2 regions of the Weissella ceti genome follow, and region 1 is predicted to be linked to the other one. Evidence: predicted binding sites of a transcription regulator. Region 1 holds the regulator's gene; the other holds the start of a gene.
What was found. Region 1 encodes Rex, which represses fermentation and respiration genes when NADH is low (regulators of the CRP and FNR family bind a similar motif). Its sites were predicted from a motif close to TTGTGAANTANTTCACAA; they were not measured.
Positions count from the first base shown of each region.

Region 1 (15,628 bases):
GCATCAAACACGTTGGATGCTAGTGCGGTCGTAACGATTGAATATCATCGTGTACCAGCTGGTTTGAAAACAAAGAAAGGGGATGCAAATTGGCGTGTCCAAAGCGTGGTTAAAATTCCTTTTGGCTATTTAGATCAACCAGATAGTGATTTCGTACAGGAAAAGTATCGTGATTATCAAATTGCAACTTTTGCATTAATTAAGAACGAAATTGAAAAGCGTCTTAACATCGATACAAAACAAAATGAACCAATTGATTTGATGGCGATTGTTAATCGCGCTGATCGTAATGACTTAATGGTTGCAAATGGCCAAGTTATTTCAGATGAAACTTGGGTAGCAATTGAAAAATCACTTAATGCGAACTAAGATTAAGACAACGATTCTCTTATCAATGAGTAAGAAATATGATGTCTTGTTGTACATATAAAAAACGCGATAACGTTCTCGGGTGTGAGAAATTATCGCGTTTTATTTTTTGTTTATTAAATCTGTAAGGTGATCGAGGATAGTTCATATAAAGGCTAAAAGCATGTAAGTGCGTTTTAATTTAAAATGATGTGTTCTATTGAAAAGGTTGAAATAAATCGTCGACCAATAAAATGGTAAATTAAATAGATGAGGGTTAAAAGGATTACAAAGTAGATAATTGTTATCGGAATAGGAGAATTGTAAAAATGAAGAAATTGAGTACAGGAATTTTGTTCATCATGTACACACTACTGATTGTATTGGGGACATCAGAGGTGTTCTTTTACCAAGATTCACTTGGATCAAATGCCCATTACACGATGTATCTGTTGACGATTCTAACACTTGTCGTAATTGTGCTAGGGTGGTTAGCGGTTCGTTTTGAAAAAATGGTATTAGCTTGGGTAATGATTATTGTCGGTCTTTTGGTAGGGGCATATGTTGCTGTTCAACACGTGAACGAAATTAAAGTCATGGATCGTGGGAACAAAGACGTACACATGCAAGTTCGTGAACTACAACGCAATAAAAATAATTAACAGAGTATATCTCTTAAGCAATATACGTCGTCTTATAAGCGAGATGAAAAATAAATAAAGAGTCTAAGGAGGTCAGAGATCATGATCAACCTTAGACTTTTTTGTATTTTAATTTTGATAAAGATAGAAAAATTAAACAGAGAGAATCACGAAAATTCAGAATCGGAATACACAATATCTGAACTTATATTGACCGTATTATGAAAATCAAATCAGTGTAAACATGATGACATAGGTGTATGATTTTACTCATGATTTCGTGCAGTTTTAGCGATAGCGTTGGGATACAAAACACAGTATATTAAGTCATGTGGTAGGGCAGTTTACAACTGTAACCTATCATGCCAAGAAATAGGTTTAGACCATTTTGAGTGTCCACATCTCTCGTTCATTAAATTCTTGGAGGTGAAGAACATGAATAAATGGAAAGGATCTTTAAGTGTAAAAGTGATAATTGAATGTGCAATGGCTAGTTCAATGATTCTTTTTGCTTTGGGAACGTTCTGTATAAAAGTAGCGACGGCTGATTTTATACGGAGGTCAGGACTACAGAGGAAAAAGAAAACCGACTACTCAGAAGAGTAGTCGGTTACACAAATCACACTTAAATTCTTGGATGCAGTAGGTGCGGACACACCTGCTGCTTTTTCTTTGCCCTTTTATAGTACACCCCAATCAATAAATCTGACAAGGTCTGTTCCTTGTCAAAAAGGATGATAAATGTTCTACGACTATGTGAGTCACATATCGCTTTGATACGGTGTTTCTTATAAGATATATCTGATACAAAGCGATTTAAATTAACTTAATGATGCAGAAAAAATATTTTATCTTGCTTGAAATAAAAAAAGTTGGTAACGTTGATATTAGTAGTCTTTTAGGGCTATTTAAGTCGAATAACGTTAACTTAAATATTATAGAATAAAATGAATAGGTGATTTACATGGAATTTTCTAAAACTAACCGTCGATGGTTTGTTGCGTTGGCGGGTCTATTGATCTTGGCCTTCCTAACTTTGTTTTTGGGTGTTTGGCACAATTCACCCTTTATTGGAAGAATTGATGCTGTTGGATACGATATGATTTTCACTGGAAGTAGCTTGGTTCGTACACATTTCGCTGAGTTTATTTCACTATTTGGAAACTTTATTGTCCTATCTGTTGTCGTGATTATCATGGCATCATACATGTGGCGTAAGCAAGATAAAGCGTTGGCACAATGGTTTGCCGGAACATTCTTTCTTGTTGGTGGCGTAGGGACTTTGTCAGTTAAGTACTTGGTCCAACGTCCACGTCCAGCGTACCACTTGGTAAATGAAATTGGCTTTAGTTTCCCATCAGGACACGCAATGCTATCAAGCACGTTCTTTTGGTTGGTTGCAGGGTTAACAATGGTTTACATGATGCGTGCTGCTCATCTAACAATGTTGACTGGAACATTGGTATTACTAACTGCTTTTGCTATGATTGCTTTAGTTTGTTGGTCACGTGTTGCACTTGGTGTACATTACCTATCAGACGTTTCAGCTGGGTTCTGTCTAGGATCTGCTGGAATTCTATTGTCAACTTCAATCGGACACCTATGGTGGAACCGTCACGTAAAATAAGTAATCCTGAAATAGGCCTATTTATTTAACAAAAATAAGGAGATTCATATGTTAATTTGGATTTTAATTGCTGTACTAGTCATCATCGTTATGATGTGGATCAACACATACAACGGACTAGTTAAGTCACGCATGTACGTTAAGGAATCATGGAGTCAAATCGATGTACAATTGAAGCGCCGTAATGACTTGATTCCAAACTTGGTAGAAACTGTTAAGGGATACGCTAAGTTCGAAGAAGGAACATTGGAAAAGGTTGTGTCTTTGCGTAATCAATTGACACAAGTACCTGCTGGGGATCACGAACAAATGATGGCTCTTTCTAACGAATTGTCATCAGGCTTGAAGAGTGTGTTCGCTGTTGCGGAAGCATACCCAGATTTGAAGGCATCAACACAATACAACAAGTTGATGGAAGAATTGACAAACACTGAAAACAAGATTGGATACGCGCGTCAATTGTACAATTCATCAGTTTCAAGCTACGACACAAAGCTGGAAACATTCCCAACGAATATCGTTGCTGGGGTGCACAACTTTAAGGCCGAAGCTTTCTTGGAAACACCAACTGAAGAAAAGGCAGTCCCAACAGTTTCATTTGGAGACGATGGGAAGTAATTAGGAGGAAGCGATGTTATTTGAGCAAATTGCCCAAAACAAACGTAATACGATTCTTCTTTTCTTAGGATTTTTCTTGGTCATGGCGCTTGTTGGAGCGGCGTTTGGTTACTTCATGTGGGGTAACATTGTCAGTGGTGTCTTAATGACATCAGTTGGTGCACTTGTATACGCGCTATACATGTTTAGCCAATCTTCAGAAGTTGTTATGAGCATGAATAATGCCCAAGAAATCACAGAACCTAATCAAGCACCAGAACTATGGCACATTGTGGAAGATATGGCGATGGTGGCGAAAGTTCCTATGCCACGTGTCTTTATCATTGATGATCCAAGTCCTAATGCATTTGCGACAGGAAATAATCCCGAAACTGCAGCAGTTGCGGCAACAACTGGGATTATGTCACGCCTAACACGTGCTGAATTAGAAGCCGTTATGGCGCATGAAATGGCACACGTTAAGAACTACGATATCCGTCTGCAAACACTAGCCGTTGCATTAACAGCTGCGATTGCAATGGTTGGAAACTTCGCGACTAACTTCTGGGTGATGAGCAGTCGTCGCAATGATGAACGTGAAACGAACATTGTCGGGATTATCTTGTCATTTGCCGCATTGATCTTAGCACCAATCGCAGCAACAATTGTTCAATTAGCGATTTCACGTAATCGTGAATTCTTAGCTGATGCAGGGGCCGTTGAATTGACACGTAACCCACAAGCAATGATTTCAGCGTTAGAAAAGATTAGTAGTAGTGAACCAATGCGTCCAGAAAACGTTTCGGATTCAAGTGCTGGTCTTTACATTGGTGACCCATTGAAGAAAGAATCACCATTGAGTGGATTGTTTGATACACACCCCCCAATGGAAAAGCGCATTGCCGCATTACGCGCGATGTAATTGAAAGCAGACCTAAGGGTCTGCTTTTTTATTTGATTGAATTATAATCAACGAAGAAGATAGTATAGGGGCTGAGTGAAAAGTATGCTATACTAGGCACTTATGGTTGTCGCAAAAACCAAAAGGAGAAAATGAAATGAAACGTAAAGCACCTGTTGTTAAGAATCAAGAAATTGAAGCTGATGTTATCGACATCACTTACGAAGGAAATGGAGTCGTTAAGTTAGACGATTTTCCTATCTTCGTTACGAACGCTGTTCCTGGAGAACGCGTATTGGTTGGGGTTACTAAAGTTGCAAGTACATACGCCTTCGGACGTGTAATCAAGCGCTTGGTTGAATCACCAGACCGTAATAATGAAATTGAAGCAAACGCATTGTTGACTGGAATTGCGCCTTTGGCACACTTGAACTACGATGCACAATTGAAGCACAAGCAAAAGCAAGTTGCGGACGTTTTCAACAAGCAACACGTTGACGTTGAAATCGCACCAACTTTGGGGATGGATAACCCATGGGGTTACCGTAATAAGGCTCAAATCCCTACACGTGAAATCAACGGCTTGTTGACGACTGGTTTCTACCGTCGTGGATCACACCGTTTGGTTGAAATCGAAGACTTCTTGATCCAAGATCCAAAGATTGACGAAGCTATCTTAGTTGTTCGTGATATCTTGCGTAAGTACCACACTGAAGCGTACAACGAAGAAACTCACAAGGGAACTATCCGTAACATCATGGTTCGTCGTGGATACTACAGCCACGAAATGATGGTTGTTTTGGTTACTCGTTCAAAGAAGTTACCATTGGCTGAAGTTATTGTACAAGACATTCGCGCAGCATTGCCTGAAGTGAAGTCAATCGTACAAAACGTTAACCAAGAAAAGACAAACGTTATCATGGGTGAAAAGAACAACATCCTTTGGGGTAAGGGAACTATCCGTGACCAATTGCTAGGAAAGACTTTCGCCATCGGGCCAAACTCATTCTACCAAGTTAACCCACAAATGACTGAACGTTTGTACGAAATGGCTGCTGAAAAGGCCGAATTGAAGGCTACTGATACAGTAATCGACGCCTACTCAGGTATCGGAACTATCTCATTGGCCATTGCTGACCAAGTTAAGGAAGTTATCGGTGTCGAAATTGTTGCCGGTGCCGTTGATGACGCTAAGCGTAACGCTGACATTAACAACATCAAGAACGTTAAGTTCGAACTTGGTAAGGCTGAAGAAAAGATGGTCGAATGGCAAGACGCTGACGTCAAGCCGGACGTAATCTTTGTTGATCCTCCTCGTAAGGGATTGACTGAAGAATTGATCGTTGCTGCTACTGGTATGGCACCAGAACGCATCGTGTACATTAGCTGTAACCCAGCTACATTGGCCCGTGACGCCGTTCAAATTATTGAAAACGGCTACCACATCAAGGGTGATGTACAACCAATTGACCAATTCCCACAAACAACACACGTGGAATCAATCACAGTGTTTGAAAAGAACTAATTTAGTTAAGAAACAGCTTTTGTTCAAGTTGGACTAAGGCTGTTTTTTATTTGGTCAATTAGTGGGTAGTTCAGTAGAGCAATAGCGGTCTCATCGCTTTGATATGCTATAATGAGACAAGCAGATTAACGCATTCTGCCTTTAATTAAAGGACTGAAAAGGAGTACCAACATGACACTTAAATTAGGTATTATTGGAACAAATTGGATTACAAAGATGTTTGTGGAGGCAGCTGCACAAACAGGTCGTTATGAGTTAACACATGTGTACTCACGTAACGCTGACAAGGGAGCTGCATTTGCAGCTGATTTAGATGTCGACGCCGAAATCTTTACTGATTTGGACGCCTTCTATGCTAGTGGAGTGGAAGTTGTGTACATCGCTTCACCAAACAGTTTGCATTTTGAACAAGCTAAGATGGCAATTGAACATGATGTTAGCATCATCGTTGAAAAGTCTATCTTCTCAAACCCAACTGAATTTGAAGCCATCTATGATTTGCTACATACACACCCTAATGTTCGTATGTTTGAAGCAGCACGTCATATCTACCAACCAACTTTCCAAGCAATTGAAAAGCAAGTAAAGGAAATGCCGGTCATTTCTGGTGGAACATTTGTCTACGAAAAGTACTCATCACGTTTTGATGCTTACTTGGCTGGAGAAGAACCAAATGTTTTGACCCGCGAATTCAGTGCAGGTGCTTTGACTGACTTGGGTGTTTACCCAATTTATGCGATTGTAAAGTTGTTTGGTTTGCCAACTGAAAGTCACTATTTCCCAACTTTGTTGCGTAATGGTGCTGATGGGCGTGGAACTGCGATCTTGAAGTACCAAGACTTTAACATGGTGGCAGAATTTGGTAAGATGAGTAACTCATACCAAGAGACAGAAATTCGTGGTCGTAAGGACACAATCGTCGTAGACAGCATTGCTGAACTTGATGGTGCAGTCTACATAGATGAAGCGGGTGAACGTCACGAATTGACACAAACAGGGCCAGATAACCCCATGGTTGTTGAAGCAGCTGTCTTTGCAGACATGCTAGAAAACCCTGCTGAAACTGAAACAGAATATAATGAACTCTTAATGCTTAGTCAACGTGTAAATCTAGTTTTGACAGCATTGCGTCAATCAGCGGGCATTGTGTTCCCAGCTGATAAGTAAAGGAATAAACATGGATACACGTTTTGAAGAAAAATTAAAAGCAACTGGAATTACAGATTGGACTCCAATCCAAACTGCTGTTGCAGAACCAATGGCCAATGGGGCATCAATTAATGCCTTGGCACCAACTGGAACAGGTAAGACTTTGGCCTTTACATGGCCAATTTTGCCAACATTAGTACCTGAAGATGGTGAACAATTGCTTGTTTTGGCACCATCACAAGAACTAGCCATGCAAACAACACGTGTGATGCGTGAATGGGCAACTGTGCTAGGGCTACGTGTTTTGTCAGTTACTGGTGGAGCCAATGTTAAGAACCAATTGGATCGTTTGAAGAAGCACCCAGAAGTGATTGTTGGAACTCCTGGACGTGTTTCAGAATTGGTACGTGCTGGTAAACTAAAGCTACACCGCTTACGTACTGTTATCTTGGATGAAGCTGATGAATTGCTACGTGAAGAAACAGCGGAACAAATCGAACAAATCTGGCGTACTGCGAAAGATGACGATATCCAAGTAGCTTTGTTTGGGGCAACAGCCGTAGATGAAGCGATTCCAGCCAAGATTTTTGACCGTGAATTCGAAACAATCGACCAACGTGATGTACCAATCCCAACACGTATCAAGCACGAATTCTGGTTGACGGCCAATGACCAACGTAACAAGCGTTTGCGTCAACTTGCATCACAAAAGAACTTCCAAGCAATGGTATTCTTCAACACAACAAAGCAATTGAAGAACACAGCCAACTTCCTGGCACACGAACACATTGGAATGGCCACATTGGTCCGTGGTGATTCAAGTTCAACACGTGAAAAGGCAATGCGTGCTTTCCGTGAAGGAAAGTCAAAGTTCCTTTTGACAACTGATGTTGGAGCCCGTGGATTGGATATTCCTGGTTTGCCAGCCGTTATTAACTTTGATTTGCCTCGTATGGGAGAAACATACACACACCGTGCTGGACGTACAGGACGTATGTCTCGTGAAGGTGTTGTGATTTCATTTGGTAACGATCATGACTTGCGTGAAATGCGCCGTTTGGTTGCGGTTGAAATCGAACAAATTACAGGGCAACCAAAGTTGTTGACGAAGTCACGTGCAACAGCCGAACGTACATCAAAGCGCGAAGGTCGTACGGACAAGTATGCTGAAAAGCGTGCTGCTAAGGCAGCAGGTGAAAAGAAGGTTGTGAAGACTGAATCTGACGAAAAGCCTATAAGTTCAACACGTTCTTCACAAACTAAAAAGTTTGTGAAGAAAGATGTGCCTGAAGTGCAATCACGTGAAGAGCGTTTTGCACAAGAGAAAAAGGCTAAGCGCAAGCATCGTAAGAACAAAGGTAAGCCTAAGCCAAAGAATTAAAAACACATCAGATATCTATATTCTAGATAGTCTGTGAAAATAATAAATGTTAATTAATTCACATAACAACCTTACTATATGTTATAGTAAGGTTGTTATCTTTTATATTCACAAATAAAAGTGGATAGGCTTTAAGATGTAGGAGACAAAATAATGACTGATGAAATGAACATTCAAACAACTGATAAGGCAATCCCTAAGGCGACAGCCAAGCGTTTGCCAATTTACTACCGTTACCTAAACATTCTGCTAGATTCAGGTGTAACGCGTATCTCATCAAACGAATTGGCTAAGGCCGTTAAGTTCGACGCAGCAACAATCCGTCGTGACTTTTCTTACTTTGGTGCACTAGGTAAGCGTGGTTACGGTTACGATGTTAAAGAATTGATGGAATTCTTTGGTGATATCTTGAATCAAGACAGCCTTGCATCTGTTGCATTAGTTGGGGTTGGTAACTTGGGACACGCCTTGTTAAACTTTAACTTCCACCAAAGTTCAAATGCGCGTATTTCTGCAGCGTTTGATGTTAACCCAGATATCGTAAATACAATTCAAAGTGGTGTACCAGTTTACGACATGGATGAACTTGAAGTACAAATTCGTGAACAACGTATTGAAGTGGCTATCCTGACAGTACCGGCACCAGTTGCGCAAGAAATTGCAACACGTTTGGCAGATGCAAACATTCAAGGTATCTTGAACTTTACGCCACTACGTCTTGATGTACCTAAGAACGTACGTGTCCAAAACGTCGATCTTACCAATGAACTACAAACTCTGTTATACTTTATTAATACATTTGACGGGAACAATTAATAATAAGTAGAGGTTTACTATATGAAAGCAATTGGTAAGTTCTTTAAGAGCAAGTTTATGCGCATTACAATGTTTATTGTGTTGATTCTTATCTCGCTTGGTTTGATCTTTCATAATCAAATTGCCCATTTTGCACTACAAAATTTCCATCCCGAAGTTTCTAAGGAAACAATTGCGGCTGCGGAAAAGGAAGATGCAAAGTATGAATGGCGTGATGTACAGTCATTAAGCGCAGAACAAATTTTACAAGCGCGTATAAATGCGGGAAAAGTTAATTTTGTTGGCTTCGTAGCGATGCCAGAAATTGGACTTTCTGTACCAATCGCACATGGGATTGATGATCTAGTTTTGTCACTTGGAGCGGGAACGATGTATCCTAATCAAAAGATGGGTGAAGGAAACTACTCACTGGCAAGTCACTTTATTCAAGGCGAAACAGGTAAGGGATTGATGTTCTCTCCTTTGTACTACAAAGGTAAGGTGGGACAAAAAATCTATCTAACTGATATGACTAATGTTTATGAATATACGGCGACTGCAGTAGAAACAATTAAGAGTACTGATGTACAATGGACACATGAAGTACCCGGTAAGAAAGTAATTACACTGATTACATGTAATTACACAGCCGAAGCAGGACGTGTTGTCATGCAAGGTGAATTAACCAAGACTTACGATTGGGAGCATGCACCGAAAGCAGCGAAGGATTCATTTACCGCTGATAATCGTTGGATTAAGTAAGGGGAGAACATATGAAGAATTTACAAGTATCTAAAAAAGAGGCGCGTCTGCAAAAGACAACACCAATGACTAAGTTGAAGATGATGACTGAAGCATTTTCAATTTTTTGGATTATGGTATTAGCAGGATTCCAATTAATGCGTGCCGTATTCCGTTTGCTACGACTAAAGAAAGCATATTCTTCTTCAAAGAAGTTGGCTGAAAAGTCAAAAACAAAGTAATAAAATAAAAGAAAAACCATATCCTTAGGGATATGGTTTTTTTATATCTTTAATTTAAACAATGTAGATAAATGAAGCAGCGTGTTGTGTGATTTGTAGTTCACGTTCACCATTTTCAAGAATCATAGGACCTTCAAACGGCAAGCGTTCACGAATCGTCCATGTTGAGTTCAATGGCAAATCCAAAGTTTCAACATATTGCAATAATTCAAGATCTTCAGTGTAGCTCTTCATTGTGACTTCTTGTCCATCGGCAGCATCAATCAACTTTGTCCAGTGTTCAGGAGCATAGTGGTTTTTGTTGTCAGGAATTGATAGTCCATGCGGGCTATGGCTAGGATTACCAAGGAAGTTATCTAAGGCATCCATCAGTAGACCACTTGCATCGTGGTCAAGATGATCCGCATTTTCGTGAGCAACTGAAACAGGTAGCTTCAAGTTATCAACGATAAATGTTTCAAATAAGCGGTGAGAACGAATCAAACGTAAAGCGGTTTGACGTCCCGGTTCTGTCAACGTTACTCCATAGTATGGAACAACGCTAACTTCCCCAGCTTCTTGCAATTTAGCAAGCATGTTAGACACAGAAGATGGTGTCACATGCAAGTGATCAGCGATTTGATTATTAGAAATCTTTGTTGTTTCATCGCCGCCACTTAATTCTAAAATGGTTTGTAAGTACTGGGTTTTGGAAACTGAATCACTCATGTAATAGTGCCTCTTTTTAATATAAATTATTTGTTGACTCATTATACCACGCTATAAAGTTAATGTACTTGAATGTTTTATAACCTCGATGAAAATATAATTTAGCCATTGTGTAAAAAGTCGGTTGATGATAATATTATTAGTGGTTAAACCAACGACACATAGCAACAGTTTTGGCGGCACATTTAAGGAGACGTACATGAGCCTAGAAAACCCACTTATTCATAATGAAGACCTTGCAGCACTTTTGTCACATCGAAACATTGCTCGTGAACAACGACTAGAACTCGAGACAGCCATTCAATCTTTCACACAATACCCACCAGTTATCTTCGTCGGCCGAGTGATGGACAGTTGTGTTTATCGAATCGGCATTAACGAAGTGGCACAACATACCATCCTAAAATTTGATACGACTGAACTACGCGACCGATTCGCTCAACATTTTGAAAAATTATGTATGGGTCGTGGTGTATCGCTACAACAATCTTTCTAAAATTAATTTATTCTTTCTAAAATTTTATTGCAGAAATGATGCGTTGATTTAACTAAAAATGACGTCCTTATGTCTTGGTACATAAGGGCGTTATTTCGTTTCCCAGGACGTTTTAAACTTTCTCCAAGGTTTTAACACTAACATTAAGTATGTAAAAAACATTAGTTAATTATATTAAAGATACAGGAAGAGAGGATTACAGATGTACACGGACTTAAAAGATAAAGTCGCAATCGTTACTGGTGCAGCAACTGGTTTGGGATTAGAAATCTCAAAACGTTTATTGTCTGAAGGAATGAAGGTAGTTATTGATTACGTTGGCAGCGACAAAGTATTAGAATCAGATGCCGTTCAAGACGTTAAGAACACGTATGGTGATTCTGTTATCTTCTTTGAAGCTGATGTATCTAACGAAGATGAAATTGCTCAGTTAGCACAAACTGCAATTGATAAATTTGGTGGATTTGATTTGTGGGTAAATAATGCAGGTGTCGAAAAGGCTTATGCAACAGCTGACTTGCCCCTAGACGAATGGAATCGTGTCATGGACGTCAATATGACCGGAGTGTTCTTAGGAACGCGTGAAGCTTTACGTCATTTTACGAAGTCAGGGAAGAAGGGAAACATTATCAACATGTCTTCCGTTCACCAACAAATTCCATGGCCAACATTCGCACATTACGCTGCCTCAAAGGGTGGAACGAAGATGTTTACTGAGACAGTCGCTCTAGAATATGCGGATAAGGGAATTCGAGTAAATAATATTGCTCCAGGTGCGATTGATACACCAATCAATGCAGCTAAGTTTGAAGATCCTAAGCAGAAGGCGCAAACGCAAGCGATGGTACCAATGGGTGAAATTGGAAAACCGAAATATGTTGCTGATGCAGCAGCCTTCCTGGCCTCAGAGCAAGCACAATACATTACAGGAACTACTTTGTTTGTGGATGGGGGAATGTCACTATATCCTGCATTCCAACATGGAGCTGGTTAATAACTACTAAAGAAATAAAACAAACGCCTGATGTAAAGTTAGTTTTACATCAGGCGTTTTTCTGTTTTCCAATAAAATTACAAAATAAAAACCACCACACCAACAAGGTGTAGTGGTTGTTTTAGTTAATTAAAAACACGGTTCATCAATTCACCCAATGACTTGTTGTTCAAGACAGAGTAGATGATAACTGATTGGATTGGCAACATGATGATTTGCTTAATACCACGGATCTCAACCATTGACATAATGGCATCGAAGTTTGTGATATTTCCCATCATAACCACCCAAGTGGTATTCATAATCGTGTTAACTAGGAACAGAACAATCGCAACAGTAGTAATTGTACGCGTCCATGAAATGTGTTCACGATTGTAGAAACTAACACCGTAAATGAATGCACCAACAATTGCAGATAACATAAATCCGAAGAAGAATGAATGTCCGTTGATTGCTGTGGAAATGATGTCGTGCACAATCGCCATTAGAACGCCCCAATAAGGACCAAACCAACGAGCGATAACAACGACAATAACAAATCCGAAGCCAACTTTTAGAAAATTAGTTCCAAAAGAGAAGCGACCAATTAGCAAGTGAAGTGCTAATAGAATACCCAACAGTGCAACTGCACGAGTATTAAGACGTGTGAAATATGATTCTAATGTTTTCATTTTGAAAACACCTCCTAAATTTAATGGAGGGTCTCACTATATAAACAGTGAATGTGACTAAGGCATCGCGGAAAATCCTTCGTCTGCGGTCCACATTCCGTTCCCGCAGCACTTAACGCACCAAAGTCTACCCTGTGTTCATTTTTTGAACAGAGAATAGTATAACACATGAGTAGGTCTTATAAAAAGTGAGAATAACGAACATTAATTTTTGAAATTAGAAATACTGTATTGTAAAAACGTTTATCCGTTAGTGAAAATGTAAGTAAAATTTGGTAAAATAAAATAATCATAAAGAAATGGGGCAAGCGCTATGCAAATTAAAGTACCAGCAACGATTGGTGATTTTGGACCAGGAAAAGCGTCAATTGGGTTAGCGCTCGATTTGTGGCTAACAGTAACCGTACTCGAAGAAACAACTGAATGGGTCGTAAACCACAATTTAGGCGAATCAATTCCAACTGATGCAACCAATTACATTGTTGCTGTTGCGAATAAATTGGCGCCAGGGCTTACACCTCATAAGTTAAGTGTTGAATCAGACATTCCACTACAACGTGGATTAGGGTCTTCAACAGCGGCATTAATGGCGGCAATTGAATTAGCAGACCAATTAGGTGGCTTAGGTTTAGATGACTTTACAAAATTGACATTGGCTGCACGAACTGAAGGACAACCTGCAAACGTATCTGCCGCATTATTGGGAGGCGTTACCACGAGTTACTTACAAAATGGTGATTATTTTGGTAGCCAAATTGTTACCCCGCCATATGATGTTATCGTGTATGAACCAACGGAACGTGTGCTGTTGGGACAAGCTGCTGAAAATATTACAATGACAACTGCGATTGATGCAGCTGCAGCAGGTAACATGTTGTTTGCAGCATGGCAATCAAACCAATATGTATTAGCTGGACAATTATTAGAAAATGATTCTCTAGTTCCTGAAATCACTTCAGATTTAGCTGTAATTCGTCAAGCAACGCATGCCCTAGATGTATTTGGAACGACCCAAGTCGGCAATAAAGGGACTATTGCTATTTTTGTGGCCCCTGAACAAACACAAGATATGTTAGATGTATTAGCGCACGTCGAAGTAGCAGGTACATTTAGCAAAGTTGAACTGGCAACCACTGGGTTGTTGGTCACAGCGTAGAGAGGAAACGATAATGAAAAAAGCTTCAATCAAGGATGTGGCCAACTTAGCTGGCGTATCAATTGCGACCGTTTCACAAATTTTGAATAACAAAGGGGAACGCTTTTCTGAAGAAACACGTAACAAGGTTTTTGCTGCACGTGAAGAAACAGGATATGTGCCCAATTTAAGTGCTCGTAGTTTGAAGAAGAACAATCTAACGATGATCGGTGTTGTTGTACCGTCATTGGCATTGCCATACTTTGGTTATGTTGTACAAAAAATTCAAGATGGATTGCCTGAAAATGTATCTTTGTCAATTATGTCAGCGGAAGGTGCTGATACTGACAAGGCAGTTTACCAATTGATGTCTGCTGGTGTTAACGGGATTATCGTTGCGAACCAACTACAAGATGCAGAAGGGGTTACAGCAGATCTTAAGAAGCGTGGGATTGCATGTGTTATGCTTGAAAATCATGTCTCATTAGGTTCTGCTGACGTTGTGGCAGCCGCAGAATTTGCGGGTGGTCAACTTGCAGCGCAACATTTGTTGTCATTGGGACATCGTCACGTAGCTGTACTAGGAAAGCAAGCAATGAATGATAACTTATCAGATCGTCTAGCTGGCTTTAAAGAGACAATGCTCGAAGCGGGTGCGAAGGTAAGTGAAGTAACAACACATTATTTGTCAAAGCAAGGTGGTCAAGCGTCCGCTATGGCTGTATCAATTTCAAAAGCGACCGCAACATTTGCTTTGAATGATGAATTAGCTATTGGTCTAATTAGTGGATTAGATAAGATTGGTATATCTGTACCGGAAAAAATGTCAGTTATCGGATACGATGATACAGACTATGCTCGTTTTTACCAACCTAGTCTAACAACCGTTCATCAACCGCTGGAAGAAATTGCTAAGGCGTCTCTTGAATTGGTATTGAGCCGCGTTCAAAACTTTGAAGCCGATCGTCAAGAACGTATCTTTGATGTTAAGCTTATTGAACGTGCCTCAACTCGTGCGATTTAGTTGATAAGGAGTACGATATGAAGAAACAAATAGTATGGGGAATCGTCTTGTTTGTAGTATTGGTTGTTGTTGGTGGGGGTGTCTATGCCCATCAACAAAAACAATACAAGCAAGAAAAGACGGCTGCGCAACAAAAGAAAGAAGAATTAGCAGCTAAACAAGCAAGTACGCAGGCTGAAAAAGAATTAGAAGCATCACAACGTGAACAAATCGTCACGATGCCAACTGAACCAACAAAACCTGCGGACAATATTGAACGTGGCTGGACTACTAAGAATGCGGCGTTATTTGTAACAAAAGTAGGCCAAGCGAATAAGCATCGTGTTGATTTTCCGAAATTGAAAGTCGAGTCTTCTGAAACATTACAAGCAGCACCACAATTTAAAGCATATTTTGCAAAGCCATACTGGGCGGTTACACTACAACCTAATGAAAAACCACGCCAAGCATTCCTAAAAAATAATGGTAATCATACTGTGACAATGGTTTTAACACAAGGAACTAGTGCTGTACCTACCCACCAATACACGATTAATACAAATACTTATCAAGTTATTAAAGATAAGAAAGTAGATATCGCTTCAAGTATTACAACTTGGAATGGATTTTAAAAAGCTCACGTTCAGTAATGGACGTGAGTTTTCTGCCATATT
Region 1 is NZ_CP074441.1:1,050,700-1,066,327, reverse strand. It holds gene KHQ31_RS05560 (helix-turn-helix domain-containing protein) at 1-369, shown strand, start outside; gene KHQ31_RS05555 (hypothetical protein) at 678-1,010, shown strand; gene KHQ31_RS05550 (phosphatase PAP2 family protein) at 1,954-2,616, shown strand; gene KHQ31_RS05545 (LemA family protein) at 2,665-3,234, shown strand; gene htpX (zinc metalloprotease HtpX) at 3,248-4,135, shown strand; gene rlmD (23S rRNA (uracil(1939)-C(5))-methyltransferase RlmD) at 4,272-5,639, shown strand; gene KHQ31_RS05530 (Gfo/Idh/MocA family protein) at 5,811-6,806, shown strand; gene KHQ31_RS05525 (DEAD/DEAH box helicase) at 6,817-8,169, shown strand; gene KHQ31_RS05520 (redox-sensing transcriptional repressor Rex) at 8,323-8,985, shown strand; gene KHQ31_RS05515 (class A sortase) at 9,007-9,726, shown strand; gene KHQ31_RS05510 (hypothetical protein) at 9,738-9,947, shown strand; gene KHQ31_RS05505 (metal-dependent transcriptional regulator) at 10,002-10,655, opposite strand; gene KHQ31_RS05500 (hypothetical protein) at 10,855-11,151, shown strand; gene KHQ31_RS05495 (glucose 1-dehydrogenase) at 11,354-12,145, shown strand; gene KHQ31_RS05490 (folate family ECF transporter S component) at 12,271-12,816, opposite strand; THF riboswitch at 12,860-12,953, opposite strand; gene KHQ31_RS05485 (GHMP family kinase ATP-binding protein) at 13,130-13,972, shown strand; gene rbsR (ribose utilization transcriptional repressor RbsR) at 13,986-14,975, shown strand; gene KHQ31_RS05475 (hypothetical protein) at 14,993-15,586, shown strand.

Region 2 (15,628 bases), 510 kb from region 1:
ATAAGTACTCAAGTACAATTGGTCAAATACGTCTAATGGCTTCTAAAATCAAGGAATTGATGACTGATCCAGCTACGCTAATCTTTGATCGTGAAGAAAAAGAATTACGTCGCCCAACTTATTCAGATATCACCATCTTGGTACCAACGAAGTTGCAAAACTTAGATGTCATTGATGTCTTCAATAAGCTAGATATTCCATTGGCCGTTGATGGGACCGAGAACTTCTTCCAAACAACAGAAATTTCAGTCATGTTGAGTTTATTGCGTGTGATTGATAATCCACATCAAGATATTCCGTTGGCAGCGGTATTGCGTTCACCAATGTACGACTTGAATGAAAATGATTTAGCCTTGATTCGTCTCCAAGACCGTCAAGGTGATTTCTATCAAGCGTTGGTTAAGTTCCACGAAAGTGAGATTGCTGATTTAGCGCAAGCGGATATGCCGGAAAAGGATATGGCGAATGCGAAAGCAACAGTTGCTCGCTTTATGGCGCACTTAGCCGAATTTAAAGTTTTGGCAACGCAAAATCAATTAGTTGATTTAGTTTGGCGTATATTTGATACAACTGGTTGGTTAGACTACATGGGTGGGTTGTCATCGGGGCCACAACGCCAAGCAAACTTGCATGCATTATATGAACGTGCAGCTAGCTTCCAACAATCTAACTTTGTTGGTTTGTATCAATTCGTCAGCTATATTACAGAGTTGCAAGAAAAAGAACGTGATCTAGGTGTCGCAGATGCGAATGTCACTGATAACAGTATTCGATTGATGACAATTCATCGTTCTAAGGGATTGGAATTCCCAATCGTCTTCTTGTTGAACAGTACACGTGATATGGTTTCAACGAATGAAGTTAAGGGTGATGTTTTAGTTGATGCATACGCTGGAGCAGGTGTGAATTATATTGATACTGAACATCAATTGGAATTACCAACGATTCAACGTGAAGTCGTTAAGACCGCGCGTCAAAAAGGCGCCTTTGCCGAACAATTACGTGTTCTGTATGTTGCCTTAACCCGTGCTGAACAAGAAGTGTTCTTGGTTGGTTCATATGACACGGCGAAACAAATGTTAGATAAATGGCAGTTAAGCCAACATGGTCAAGATTGGATGTTACCAGAATGGGTTCGTCTACAAGGAAAGTCATACATGGACTTAGCGGGTATGGCATTGCTTCGTCATCCAGACGTTGAGGCGCGAACACAAGTAACTGATGGCGAAGTGGACTTATTAGACATTAAGCCGCTAACTCCGAAGGGTGAGTTGGTAAAATCAGATGATGAGTCAGCCGAAAAATTCGAAGCCAACAAGATGCAATTCAAGATTGAAGCCAAGACTTTCCTTGAACTACAAGAAGTTGAAAAGGAACAATACGCACCAACGTTACAGGCAGAAGCAACGACTGAGTCGCCAGTAATGACGAGTGTAGATGTGACGAATTGGCGTCCGATTTTGGACTATGATTATAAGTTTGATTCTGCGACCCATGCAACGGCATATCAATCTGTGTCTGAAATTAAGCGTTTGTTCGAAGATCCTGATTTATCAGAAGGACGTGTTCTAGCTGATAAACGTTTGGATCCAGAAGAGCAAACAGGTTTGCGATTTGTGGATGCTGAACTCTCAAAGCCAAAGTTTATGCAAGAAGTTACGATACAACCAAGCGCGGCGGCAATTGGAACGGCAACTCACTTAGTCTTACAACGCTTGGATTTGTCACAAGGTGTACCGAATGAAGCCAGTGTCCAACGTCTGTTGGATAGTCTTGTCGCAACGGGATTGTTAGAAAAAGCCATTGCGCAAGAAGTGCGAGTTACGGATGTCGTGAAGTTCTTTACTGATTCTGAACTAGGGAAAATGATGCTTGCAAATCAAGCAACGTTACAACGTGAAGTGCCATTTTCACTTTTGCTAGATGGAAATATGTTATACAAGAATTTTGATGGCGATGATCGTGTATTAGTCCACGGAATTATTGACGGATACTTTAAGGTCGGTGACGAAGTTTGGATGTTTGACTACAAAACTGATCGCATTAATGGGCAAGAAGAAGGCGCTTTGTTGAAGAAACGTTATGCTGGCCAATTAAATATCTATGCTCAAGCATTGATTGCGATGGGGATGCCACAGCCAAAGGTGTTTATCTACGCATTGTCTGCCGGACAAGCAATTGAATTAGATTAACGAGAAAAATATTTATGAAGAAACAGCTCTATATAAGGAGCTGTTTTTTTTATTGTGTTAAATTGTGAGTTTTTTCACTTGAATGCGTTTATTATATTTGTTATGATTTAATTGTGAAAAAGTTAACAAGTTAATTGGAGGAGAAAATCATGAAGGCAGCTGTAGTACGACAAACGTTAGATGGATATGTTGATGTAATCGATAATTGGCAACCACGTCAATTGGCGTTTGGGGAAGCGTTAATTGATATGGAATATTGTGGACTTTGTCATACAGATTTGCATGTTGCCAATGGTGATTTTGGAAATCCAAACGAATTTAATCCACGCGAATTTAATCGAGTTGTCGGGCATGAAGGTGTTGGGATTGTTTCTAAGCTTGGAGAAGGAGCGTCTGACTACTTGAAGTTAGGTGATCGTGTCTCAGTTGCTTGGTTCTATGATGCTTGTGGAAACTGTGAATTCTGTAATACAGGAAATGAAACATTCTGTCGTAAAGTTCGCAACTCTGGTTACTCAATTGATGGTGGAATGGCACAACAGGCAGTTGTTAATGCGAAGTATGCAGTGAAGGTGCCAGATGGTTTGGATCCAATGGAAGCCTCTTCAATCACTTGTGCTGGTGTGACAATGTATAAGGCTTTGAAGGTTGGAGAAACGAAGCCAGGACAATGGGTCTCAGTTGTTGGAGCAGGTGGCTTGGGGAACCTTGCGGTGCAATATGCACACAATGTATTTGGTGCACGAGTTGTTGCAGTTGATGGTAATCCAGAGAAGTTAGAAGCAGCGCACCAAAATGGGGCCGAAATTTTGATTAACCGTAAGACAGAAGATGTACCAGCGGTGATTCAAGCTAAAACGGGTGGTGTTCACAATGCCCAAGTGACTGCCGTTAATGCGCAAGCGTTTAATCAAGCGGTAGAATCACTACGCCCAATGGGGAAGTTAGTTGCGGTTGCTTTGCCACAAGGTGACATGGATCTAAATATCGTTAAAACAGTATTGGATGGTATCTCAGTAACCGGTTCACTTGTTGGAACGCGTACTGATTTAGCCGAAGCATTCGAATTTGGTGCACAAAAGAAGGTTAAGCCAATTGTGCAACGTGCCGATATTCGTGATATCAATGATGTCATTGATGAAATGCATAATAACAACATTACAGGCCGTATGGTCTTTGATTTTACTAGTCTATAAACATGAGAAAGGCGCAATAGTATTAACTATTGCGCCTTTTGTGATTATTCAGTTTCAATCCAATATTGATGCTTTTGTGAGTAAAAGAAAATGCCTGGAAACCTAAGTTTCCAGGCATTCTTAATTTTGTTTTGACCTTAGATTATCCTTCGAAGATCCAAGATGCGTTATCCTTAGCCAACAATTCGTCAGCTGCGGCAGGTCCCATTGAACCTGAAACGTAGTTAGGGAAGTCTGCACGTGAGTTATCCCAAGCGTTTTGTACGGCGTCAACGAACTTCCATGCAACGGCAACACCGTTCCAGTCAGCGAAGTTTGATCCGTTTCCGTCCATTGCATCGTGAATCATACGTTCGTATGGTTCAGGAGTAATGGCCTTGTCTTCAGCAGATACTTGCCATTCTAGCTTAACTGGACGTAGTTCGAAGTTTTCAGAAACCTTCTTGGCGTTCATTGTGAATTCAACCTTACCAACTGGGTCGATAAGAATTGAAAGCACTGGGTTTACCAAGTTGTCACCAGCCATTCCGAAGATGTTGGCATCCTTCTTGAAGACAACGTCAACACGAGTTTGCTTAGCAGCAAGACGCTTTCCTGAACGGATGAAGAAAGGCACACCTTCCCAACGATCCATATCGAATTGCAACTTACCTGCAACGTATGTGTTGTTTTGTGAATCAGCAGGAACATCTGGTTCATCCAAGTAGCGACGTTGGCTACCATCAGCAGATTCACCATATTGTCCACGGACGAAGTTTTCAGCAACTTCTTCAGCTGAGTAAATCTTCAATGAATCGAATGCCGCGTTCTTAGCAGCACGGATTTCCTTGTCAGTGAAGTTTTCAGGCTTTTCCATGGCCAACCAACCAATGATTTGCATAGTGTGGTTTTGGATCATGTCGCGCAAAGCACCAGAAGTATCGTAGTAACCGGCACGTTCTTCAACACCCAACACTTCTGAAAGTGTTACTTGGATGTTGTCGATGTAATCCTTGTTCCAGGCGTTATCGATTAGGTTGTTACCAAAACGGATAGGTGCGATGTTTTGGACCATTTCCTTACCAAGGTAGTGGTCGATACGGTAGATTTGATCATCATCAAAGGCAGCTTCCAATTCAGCTTGTAGTTCTTCAGCTGTATCGTAAGAAACACCGAATGGCTTTTCAATCATCAAACGGTTAAATTCACCGTTTTCAGTCAATAGACCTTCTGACTTCAAGTACTTAGCAATAGTACCGAAGAAACGAGGGGCAACTGACATGTAGAAAATACGGTTACCCTTCAAGCTGTACTTGGCATCCAATTCATTGTTCAAGTCCAACATAGGCTTGTATGATGCTGGATCAGTGATGTCTTGGTTGACGTAGTAGAAGTGTGAGATAAATGCTTCAGCATTATCTTGATCTTCTACGAAACTAGCGATTGATTCACGAACCATTTGGCGGAATTCGTCGTTCGTTAGGTCTTGACGTGCAGCACCAACTACTGCGAAATGCTCTTGAAGGAAGCCCTTCTTGTAGAGGTTGTAGACTGAAGTGTAAAGCTTACGCTTTGCAAGGTCTCCAGTTCCACCGAAAAATGTCAATAATGTTGTGATTTCTTCAGGCACGATAACGACTCCTTTTTAGCAAAAAAATTAATGTTTCCCATAACCAACTCGTCCCATACTAAATGGGGCATTTACATAGCCTATTATAAACTTTTTTTGATGTAAACGCTATCTTAATCTTGTTGGCTTGCAGTGATAATTCAGTGTGAATGAGTGACTAGTCTTCTTGTGTAAATGCCTGCGTACTTTGGATGGCGGCATGCCAGCCGTTTAATAAATGTGTACGCTTTTCTTCAGGCATATTTGCAGTGAATTGACGTCCTTTTTCCAGGTAATGAGTCATATCTGCAATATCTGACCAAAAACCAATTGTACGGCCGGCCAAAAAGGCTGCACCTAAGGCTGTTGCATCTTCATCCATGGCACGATCGATACGGATGTCAGCAATATCAGATTGGAATTGCATCAAGTATGGATTACGGGATACAGAACCGTCTGTTAGTAAAGCTTTCGGCTGGATGTTGGCTTCTAGGCACATGGTGTTTAAGATGTCTGCAGTACTGTAGGCGATTGATTGTAGTGTTGCTTTAATGAAGTCATTCTTGGTAGTACCTAATGTTAGGCCAAGGGCAGACCCTTGTGCATGAGGATTCCAATAAGGTGCACCCAAACCATTAAATGCGGGCACGACATATACTTCATCTTGATTTATTGATTTTTCTGCTGCACGCCAAGCATCAACCTGATTGTCGATCAAGCCCAATTGGTCATTTAACCATTGCACTGCAGTTCCTGCAGAGAAAATAGAACCTTCGAGTGCGTGGACGGGATGATCGTTGACATGATATGCAATGGTAGATACTAGACCATGTTTAGAATGGATGATTTCATCACCGGTATTCATCATCAAAAAGGCCCCGGCTCCATAAGTAGCTTTCACATCACCGGCACTTAGTCCTAGTTGACCAACAAGCGATGCATTTTGGTCTCCGATTAAGCTAGCAATCGGTACTTTTGTACCAAAGAATTGAACAGGGCTAGTTTCCCCAACAATTTCGCTACTTTGATGAATTTCAGGTAATAGGCTACGAGGGATGTTAAATAATTCCAAGAGTTCATCATCCCAAGTGAGCGTCTCTAAATTCATCAACATGGTACGAGAGGCGTTGGTTGTGTCTGTAACATGTACAGTTCCACCTGTTAGTTGCCAAGTTAGCCAAGTGTCAACAGTACCAAATGCTAATTCACCAGCTTCCGCAGCTTCCTGTGCGCCATCAACATGATCTAAAATCCAACGAATTTTCGTTGCCGAGAAGTATGGACTTAATGGTAATCCGGTGCGTGTTTGAATTAATTCACTCAAACCAGCTTTAATATATTTTTTAGTGATGTCTTTTGTTTGGACAGAAGCCCAAGAAATGGCATTGTAAATAGGCTGACCGGTTTGCCGGTTCCAAATCAATGTTGTTTCACGTTGGCTCGCGATTCCAATCGCTTTAATTTCAGTTGCGCGTACGCCTGAATCGATTAGCGCATCTGCGATAGTGGTTTGAACAGATCCCCAAATTTCTAGAGGGTTTTGTTCTTGCCATCCAGCGTGGGGGACGATGGGTGTTAATGACGTAGATGATGTCGCAACACGACGCGCATTGTGATTAAAGAGAGCGGCACGTGTACCAGTAGTCCCTTGATCGATAGTTAAAATTAATTCTGGGCGTTCAATAGCCATAAATACACCTCCATCCCAAATAGCAGTTTACTTTTTTAAGTAATAAGAATAATTATACCAAATGAAAGGGTTTTCACATAATGTTAATTAACCTTTGCGCGTTTTAATTATTTAAGAATACTAAAATGAATTATTTTGGGTGTATTTTTCGTGTTTTGCTTATAATTTACGTCATATATTGAACGAATGTGCTATAATTAGACCACTTATTAGAAAAATAACCGAACGTTCGAGGAATTGTATTATGAAAACTAGTCGTAGTGGTCGTCTGATTGATATGACCTATTACCTATTAGAACGACCTCGCACACTTGTATCGTTGTCATACTTTGCTGACCGATATGATAGTGCTAAGTCATCTATCTCTGAAGATTTAACAATCTTGAAGAAAACATTTGAAGAACGAGGAATTGGTCTGCTAGAAACCATTTCTGGTGCAGCTGGTGGAGCGCGCTTCACACCATACATGCTACGCGAAGAAGCAGATGAATTTATCCTATCAATGACAAATGCCATTGATGACGATACGCGTGTTCTACCTGGTGGTTATGTTTATCTGTCAGACTTGTTGGGTGATCCACGTATGCTAAATCACATTGGGCGCTTGATTGCGACACAATACCTACGTGAACCAATTGATGCCGTGATGACTGCCGCAACTAAGGGTGTGCCAGTCGCGCAAGCGGTAGCTAATGAGCTGAATGTACCTTTTGTTATCGTGCGTGATGACACTAAGGTAACAGAAGGACCAACGATGTCAGTGAACTATGTAACTGGACAATCACAACGTCTTGAAAAGTTGGAATTATCTCGTCGTTCATTGCCAATGGGATCTCGCGTCTTGATTGTGGATGACTTTATGAAGGCTGGTGGAACTATTCGTGGAATGGCCTCACTAGTTAAGGAATTCGAAGGTCAAGTAGTGGGAACTGCTGTTGTGGCTGAAGGATACGCAGAAAGTCGTGTCATTGATAAGTACACATCATTAGTGCGCGTTGATGCGAACCAAGAAAATGGCGGTGTTACAGTTGCACCTGGGAACTATGCAACTGAAATCTATATTGGCAACGAACCTATGGGGTTGCACAATATTTAATAATGCTTAGGTATTAGGATTAGGAGAGGGAGAGAATATTATTATGGAACGTTATGTGATTGTTTTGGCTGCAGGTAAGGGAACTCGTATGAAGTCTGACCTACCTAAGGTATTGCACGAAGTTGGTGGTAAGCCAATGGTTGAATTGGTTTTGGAAACAAGTGAACGTGCTGGGGTATCCGATATCGTTACAGTTGTTGGACATGGCGCAGAACGTGTTGAAGAAGTGATTGGTGATCGTAGTGCGATTGCTTTGCAAGCAGAACAATTGGGAACTGGTCACGCTATCTTGATGGCAGAACCACAATTGGGTGACAAGCAAGGGATGACTTTGATTGCCTCTGGAGACGCGCCGTTGTTTACTTTGGAAACATTCGAAGCGTTGTTCGCTAGTCATGCTGCGTCTGGTAATGCCGTAACAGTTTTGACTGCTGAGGCCCCAAACCCTACTGGGTACGGACGTATTATTCGTGATGAAGACGGAAATGTTTTGCGTATCGTTGAACAAAAGGATGCTAATGCAGCTGAACAAGCTGTACACGAAGTAAACACGGGTGTTTACGTGTTTGATAATGAATTGTTGTTCTCAAGTTTGCATGAAGTGACAAACGACAATGCGCAAGGTGAATACTATTTGCCGGATACTTTAGAAATTTTGCGTAAGCAAGGACACACTGTTGGTGCGTTCCAAATGGATGACTTTGACGAATCAATGGGTGTAAATGACCGTGTTGCTTTGGCACAAGCTAACCGTGTGCTACGCAAGCGTATCAACACAATGCACATGCGTAATGGTGTCACTTTGATTGATCCTGAAAACACATACATCGAAGGAGATGTGGTGATTGGGCGCGACACGATTATCGAACCTAATGTTATCTTGCAAGGAAAGACAGTTATTGGGGACAATGTTATCTTGACTGCGGGAACAAAGATTGTTGATTCTACTATTGAATCAGAAGCACGTATTGACTCATCATACATTGAATCATCAATTGTGAAGTCACGTGCTACTGTTGGTCCGTATGCCCACTTGCGTCCAAAGGCTGTTATTGAAAATGAAGCCCATGTTGGAAACTTCGTTGAAGTGAAGAATGCGACACTAGGTGTTGCCGCAAAGGCCGGTCATTTGACGTACATTGGTGATGCAACGGTTGGTCAAGACGTTAACATTGGAGCTGGAACAATTTTTGTTAACTATGATGGTTTGAACAAGGCACATGCGACGATTGGAGATCGCGCCTTTATTGGGTCAAACACAAAGATTGTTGCACCAGTTGTCATTGGAGATGAAGCTGTGACGGCAGCTGGATCAACAATCACAGATGATGTGCCTGCGCATGCAATGGGAATTGCACGTACACGTCAAACAACAAAGGAAGATTATTGGAAGCGTACACCTTTGTTTGAAAAATTTGGTCAAACTGAACAATAATTGCAAAATGTTCAAGCGTTTAATTACGCTTGGACGTTTTTTGTTTCAAGTTAGAAAATCAATTGAAGAAAAGGGTAAAAGGGGTTAAAATAAAAAGTGACAAAGAACGTATATACACATAATTAATGGAGGCAGATATGGCGACCTATGGCGACGCTCATTTGAAAATTTTTTCATTAGGCAGTAATCGGCCGTTAGCTGAGAAGATTGCGGAATCAGTTGGCGTGGAGTTATCTGAAATTAACTTGGCTCGTTTTAGTGATAACGAAATTCAAGTTAATATCGATGAATCCGTACGAGGGGACAATGTTTACATCATTCAACCCACATCAGCCCCTGTTAACGACAATTTGATGGAATTGATGATTACCATCGACGCTTTGCGCCGTGCAAGTGCAAAGTCAATTAACGTGGTAATGCCTTACTACGGATATGCACGTCAAGACCGTAAGGCACGTTCACGTGAACCAATCACAGCCAAGCTTGTAGCTAACATGCTACAAATGGCTGGAGCAACACGTGTGCTTGCTCTTGATCTACACGCTGCACAAATTCAAGGATTCTTTGATATTCCTGTAGACCACATGCTAGCATCACCATTGTTGGCTGACTACTTGGTGACATCAGGAATCGCTGATAACAACACTGTTGTTGTTTCACCTGACCACGGTGGTGTAACGCGTGCGCGTGCACTGGCTGAATTGATTGGTTCTGAAGAGCCAATCGCAATCATTGACAAGCGTCGTCCTAAGGCGAATGTTGCTAAGATTATGAACATCATTGGTGATGTTAAGGGCAAGCGTGCCATCATGATCGATGACATGATTGACACTGGTGGAACAATTTCACAAGGTGCACAAAAGTTGATTGATGAAGGTGCTTCAGAAGTTTACGTTGTAGCAACACACGCCATCTTCTCAGGTAATGCACCTAAGATTCTTGAAGAATCAGCATTTGAAAAGGTTATCGTAACTGATTCAATCTTCCTGCCAAAGGAACGTCACTTTGGTAAGTTGGTACAAGTAAGTACTGCAGGTTTGATTGGTGAAGCGATTAAGCGTATCAACGAAAACCGTGCGGTATCACCATTATTCAAGACGCGTTTCCATGATGAAAATGCAGATTTGATGGGTGACAAGTAATAGTCTTTGAAAACCTGGAATTAGGCGACTGATTTCAGGTTTTTTTGTACCGAATTTTGAACAAAAATAAGGAGTATACATATATGTTTAAAGATACTGACTTTAATGTCTTTGATGATCCAACGCTAGATGGTCGTATGGATGGGATTCGTAATGTCATTGATCCAACCTTTGAAGAATTTGCTGAAAAAGCATTGCCGATTTTAGCTATAGATGGTCAAGACTGGTATGCACATGTTGCTAAGCATGCTATGCGCAAAACAAATCCCGTCGATAATACCTGGGTAGCGTTTGCGCCCAATAAGCGCGGATACAAGATGATGCCGCACTTTGAAATGGGGATGTGGGCGGATCATGTGTATCTATATCTAGCCGTTGAAGAAAATATGAAGCCTAAGCAAACCGAAGAAATCGTTCCTAAATTGCGCAATGTTGCTGGCTTAGTAGAAAAGTTGCCGAGTGAATTCTTGATTAGCCAACAACATATGATTAATGCAAATGTGCCGTTGAATCAATACGAAGCAACGGTAGATCGTTTTGCGAAAGTTAAGTCAGCCGAAGTTTTGGTGGGTGTTCGTATGAATCGTGGTGATTCACGTTTTGGTACTGAGCAAATGGAAAAAGACCTATTAAAGGCATTGGAAGCGCTGTTGCCAATTTACGAAGCTTTAAAGTAGGAAAACCCGTCGCTCATTTCCTAAATACAACTTGCTTATTAGACAAATAATGTGTAAACTAAACTTCTGTGAGTATCGGTGAATTGTCACTGTGCTCCTTGCTGGCTCAGACGAGTCAGCCATAGACCAAAAGGAGGATTACTATAATGGCATACGAATTAACGTACATCATTCGCCCTGACATGGACGCAGACGCTAAGAAGGCGTTGGTTGAGCGTTTTGACAAGATTTTGGCGGATAACGGAGCAACTGTGGCTGAGTCTAAGGACTGGTCATCACGTCGCTTTGCATACGAAATTGATGGTTACCGTGAGGGAACTTACCACATCGTCAACTTCACTGCTGAAGACTCAGCAGCTCTTAACGAATTTGATCGTTTGGCAAAGATCTCAGAAGACATCTTGCGTCACATGATCGTTAAGCGCGACCTTGCTGAAGCTTAATTTTAATTAAGCAATTAATGCTTTTGAACAAATAAAGAAAGGAACCTTTCCGATGATTAATCGTGTTGTATTGGTTGGACGTTTGACACGTGATGTTGAACTACGTTATACAACTTCAGGTGCAGCAGTTGGTACATTCTCATTGGCGGTTAACCGTCAATTCACGAATGCCAATGGTGAACGTGAAGCAGATTTTATTAACTGTGTTATCTGGCGTAAGTCAGCAGAAAACTTTGCGAACTTTACTTCAAAGGGGTCACAAGTTGCTGTTGAAGGACGACTACAAACACGTAATTACGAGAACCAACAAGGACAACGTGTCTACGTGACTGAAGTTGTTGTTGATAACTTCTCATTGTTGGAGAGTCGTGCTGAAAGCGAGCAACGCCGTGCTTCTACTGGAAACACAGCGCCTGCTGGTAATCAAAACAATAATTTTGGTGGTCAACAAAACGCTAACGCACAATCTAACCCATTCGGTGCACCTGCATCAAATGGTGGGAATGTGTTTAATGCGTCAAGTTCATCAAATGATCCTTTCGGTGGTGGTCAAGAAATTGATATTTCTGACGACGACCTACCGTTCTAAGCGAACTTGTCTAACGACAATAGTCTATATATAGGAGGAATCAATCATGGCACAACAACAACGTCGTAGCGGTGGACCTCGCCGTCGCCGTAAGGTTGACTTTATTGCAGCCAACCACATCGAATACGTGGACTACAAGAACACTGAATTGTTGGAACGTTTCATTTCTGACAATGGTAAGATCTTGCCACGCCGTGTAACTGGTACATCAGCTAAGAACCAACGTAAGGTGACTGCTGCTGTTAAGCGCGCACGTATTATGGGTCTTTTGCCTTTCGTTGCAGAAAACTAACATAAATTAAAACACCAATCCTTCGGGGTTGGTGTTTTTTTGTGCCTAAAAGGCTATGTGTTGCTGTTTGAGGCGTTTTATAGAGAAAGTACAGGTATATTAAAATGGTTTGAATGCCGCTGTAACAGCGTTCTGTGAGATAGTTGTGTAGTGTTGAGGTTAGGGTGATAAGGCGCTATGTGCAGTGGCTTCTTCGGATGTTGGTTGGTGGGTGTAAGGAATATCTACTATAGTAAGTGGCGGAGATAATGATTTTATATTTGATAAAATTAAAAGGTGTGGCGCGTGAGTTAAAGGGTGTGGATTACAATTGAAAGAAAGGGAAGTGGAAAAGTGTTTTAAAACACAAAAAAACCACCAACCGAAGTTGATGGTTTAAAGAGTGGACAAGCTGGGGCTCGAACCCAGGACCCACGGATTAAGAGTCCGTTGCTCTACCAGCTGAGCTACTTGTCCAAAACGTTTTGTTGTTTTAACAACATATATTAATATATCACCTTCAAAGCCTGTTGTAAAGCTTTTTATCAAGGTTTTTAAAAAATAATTTTTGAAGTGAATCGCGATTATTTTTTAATGGACAAGCTGGGGCTCGAACCCAGGACCCACGGATTAAGAGTCCGTTGCTCTACCAGCTGAGCTACTTGTCCAAAACGTCTTGTTGTTTTAACAACAGATATTAATATACAATCTTTTTGGCACGTTGACAACCCTTTTTTCAAAAAAAGTTTGAAATTTGTTAAATTGGCTCAAAACGGGGCTTAATGATATAATTATCAACAAATACACCGACCGTGTGGGAGGATTTAAACATGACAAAAATTTTAGTGGTTGATGATGAGAAACCAATCTCAGATATTATTAAATTCAATTTGAGTAAAGAAGGCTATGACGTTGTAGTAGCTATGGACGGGAAAGAAGCGTTGGAAGTTTTTGAAGCTGAAACGCCAGATCTGATTTTGTTGGATCAAATGTTGCCTGAAATTGAAGGGACAGAAGTGTTACGTCAGATTCGTACAACTTCTCAAGTGCCTATCATTATGGTTACAGCTAAGGATTCTGAAATTGATAAGGTTTTGGGATTGGAAATGGGAGCAGACGATTACGTAACAAAGCCATTTTCAAACCGTGAACTTTTGGCACGTGTGAAAGCGAACTTGCGTCGTCAAGCTCCTGCAGTTGCAGCGACGGATGACGTAGAAGCAGGTGATATTAAGATTGGATCACTAATTATTCATCCGGATGCCTACATGGTTGCTAAGGATGGGGAAGACATCGAATTGACTCATCGTGAATTTGAATTGTTACACCATTTGGCTAAGCACATTGGGCAAGTGATGACACGTGATGATTTACTACAAACGGTTTGGGGCTTTGATTACTTTGGTGATGTACGTACAGTGGACGTTACAGTGCGTCGTATTCGTGAAAAAATTGAAGAAGCACCAAGTCATCCACAAATTTTGATGACTCGACGTGGAGTTGGATACTACTTGAAGGTAGCTGAAGACGCCTAATCGTGCGAAGTATAACGAGCGCTTTGCAATCAGGCAAGCGCTCGTTTTTAGATACAGGGGTTGATATATGAAGCGGAAATGGAAAGGTTTTAATTGGCATCGGATTTTTTCATCCATTTATGTCAAAATTGCGGTAGTTTTCACGTTAACGCTCTTGGTAACGTTAGAAGTTATTGGGACTTTTTTTGTTAAGCAATTAGAAAATCAAAATTTGGAACAATTGCGTACGCAAATTGCTTTGAAACCCTATGTAACAGATTCTTTAACAGAAGACTTGTCGGAAGAAAATTATGAAGCGATGCAACGTATGTTGACGTCTATTAATAATCCGGCGATTACGGAAATTTTAGTTGTGGATGAACATGGTATTATTCGGGCGACTAATAATGTGAATAGTCAAGATCGTGTTGGAAAGAAATCTACGCAGGCAGATGTTAAAGCAGCCTTGTCTGGAACTGATTACCGACGTACGCCGATTGAATTACGTGGGGACGAACGTTTCCAATTGACGATTCGCCCCTTGATTCATGCGGCAAATGGACAAAATAAAACGGTTGGTGTGGTGGTTGTTCGTGCCAATTTAAAGAACGTCTACGATAATTTGAATAATATTTCGATGATTTTCCTTTCAGCCTCTGTTTTGGCGATTGTGTTAGGTTTTGTGATGGCGATTATTATTTCTCGTAGTTTGGCACGGCCGATTACTGAAATTAATGATCGAACGATTCGGATTGCTAAAGGAGATTATTCTGGAACAATCGAAGTTCGTACAAATGACGAAATTGGTCAATTAGCGCAAAATGTTAATACGTTGGCTTCTCGTATCGAAGAAACAACGAATTCAATTGATTTTGAACGTCGTCGTTTGGATTCTGTTTTGGAATACATGACGGATGGTGTTTTGGCAACTGATCGCCGTGGAAACATCAATATGATTAACTCAATGGCTGCGCGTATGTTGGGGATTGAAGACGGAAGCGATGCAATTGGAAAGTCAATTCTGAAGTTGTTGGGTATTCAAGATGAATACACCCTACGTGATTTACTAGATCAGCAACAGGAGTTGATGTTAGACCTCAGTGACACGTCTCAGACGCTGTATTTGAAGGCTTATTTCAGTTTGATTCAACGTTCTTCTGGATTTATTTCAGGGCTTGTAATCGTGTTACATGACGTTACAGAGCAATATAAGATTGAAAATGAACGACGCCAATTCGTGTCTAACGTATCACATGAATTACGTACGCCATTAACATCAGTTAAGTCCTACGTTGATGCGCTGCAAGAAGGGGCAATTGAAGATAAAGAATTGTCTCGCAATTTCTTGAGCGTAGTTGAAGATGAAACAGCACGTATGATCCGTATGATTAATGATTTGCTTGAATTATCACGTATGGATTCATCAACGTTGAAAATTGATCAAGAGTACGTCAATATCGGGGAATTGTTTAACTATATCTTAGACCGTTTTGACATGATTATTGCGAATGATGAACAACCAGAAAAACGTTACTCAATTGCACGAGACATCTCTGCGGTACCAATTTGGGTTGAATTAGATCCATCTAAATTCACGCAGGTGGTTGATAATGTGATGAATAATGCGATTAAGTATTCGCCAGATGGTGGTGTCATTACTGCTGAAATGGTGGATCATGGCAATCGTGTTGTTTTGGGGATTAACGACCAAGGGCTAGGAATTCCAGCTGCGGACTTGAAGCATGTCTTTGATCGTTTCTTCCGTGTTGATAAGGCGCGTTCTCGTGCACAAGGT
Region 2 is NZ_CP074441.1:50,883-66,510, forward strand. It holds gene addA (helicase-exonuclease AddAB subunit AddA) at 1-2,192, shown strand, start outside; gene adhP (alcohol dehydrogenase AdhP) at 2,342-3,388, shown strand; gene zwf (glucose-6-phosphate dehydrogenase) at 3,531-4,997, opposite strand; gene glpK (glycerol kinase GlpK) at 5,155-6,666, opposite strand; gene purR (pur operon repressor) at 6,911-7,762, shown strand; gene glmU (bifunctional UDP-N-acetylglucosamine diphosphorylase/glucosamine-1-phosphate N-acetyltransferase GlmU) at 7,803-9,197, shown strand; gene KHQ31_RS00310 (ribose-phosphate diphosphokinase) at 9,335-10,339, shown strand; gene KHQ31_RS00315 (DUF1054 family protein) at 10,423-11,016, shown strand; gene rpsF (30S ribosomal protein S6) at 11,163-11,459, shown strand; gene ssb (single-stranded DNA-binding protein) at 11,512-12,048, shown strand; gene rpsR (30S ribosomal protein S18) at 12,095-12,340, shown strand; tRNA gene KHQ31_RS00335 (tRNA-Lys) at 12,724-12,796, opposite strand; tRNA gene KHQ31_RS00340 (tRNA-Lys) at 12,915-12,987, opposite strand; gene yycF (response regulator YycF) at 13,150-13,854, shown strand; gene walK (cell wall metabolism sensor histidine kinase WalK) at 13,922-15,628, shown strand, end outside.
Region 2: a site for Rex is predicted at 2,304-2,321, ahead of adhP (alcohol dehydrogenase AdhP). Genes of this name have one in related genera too.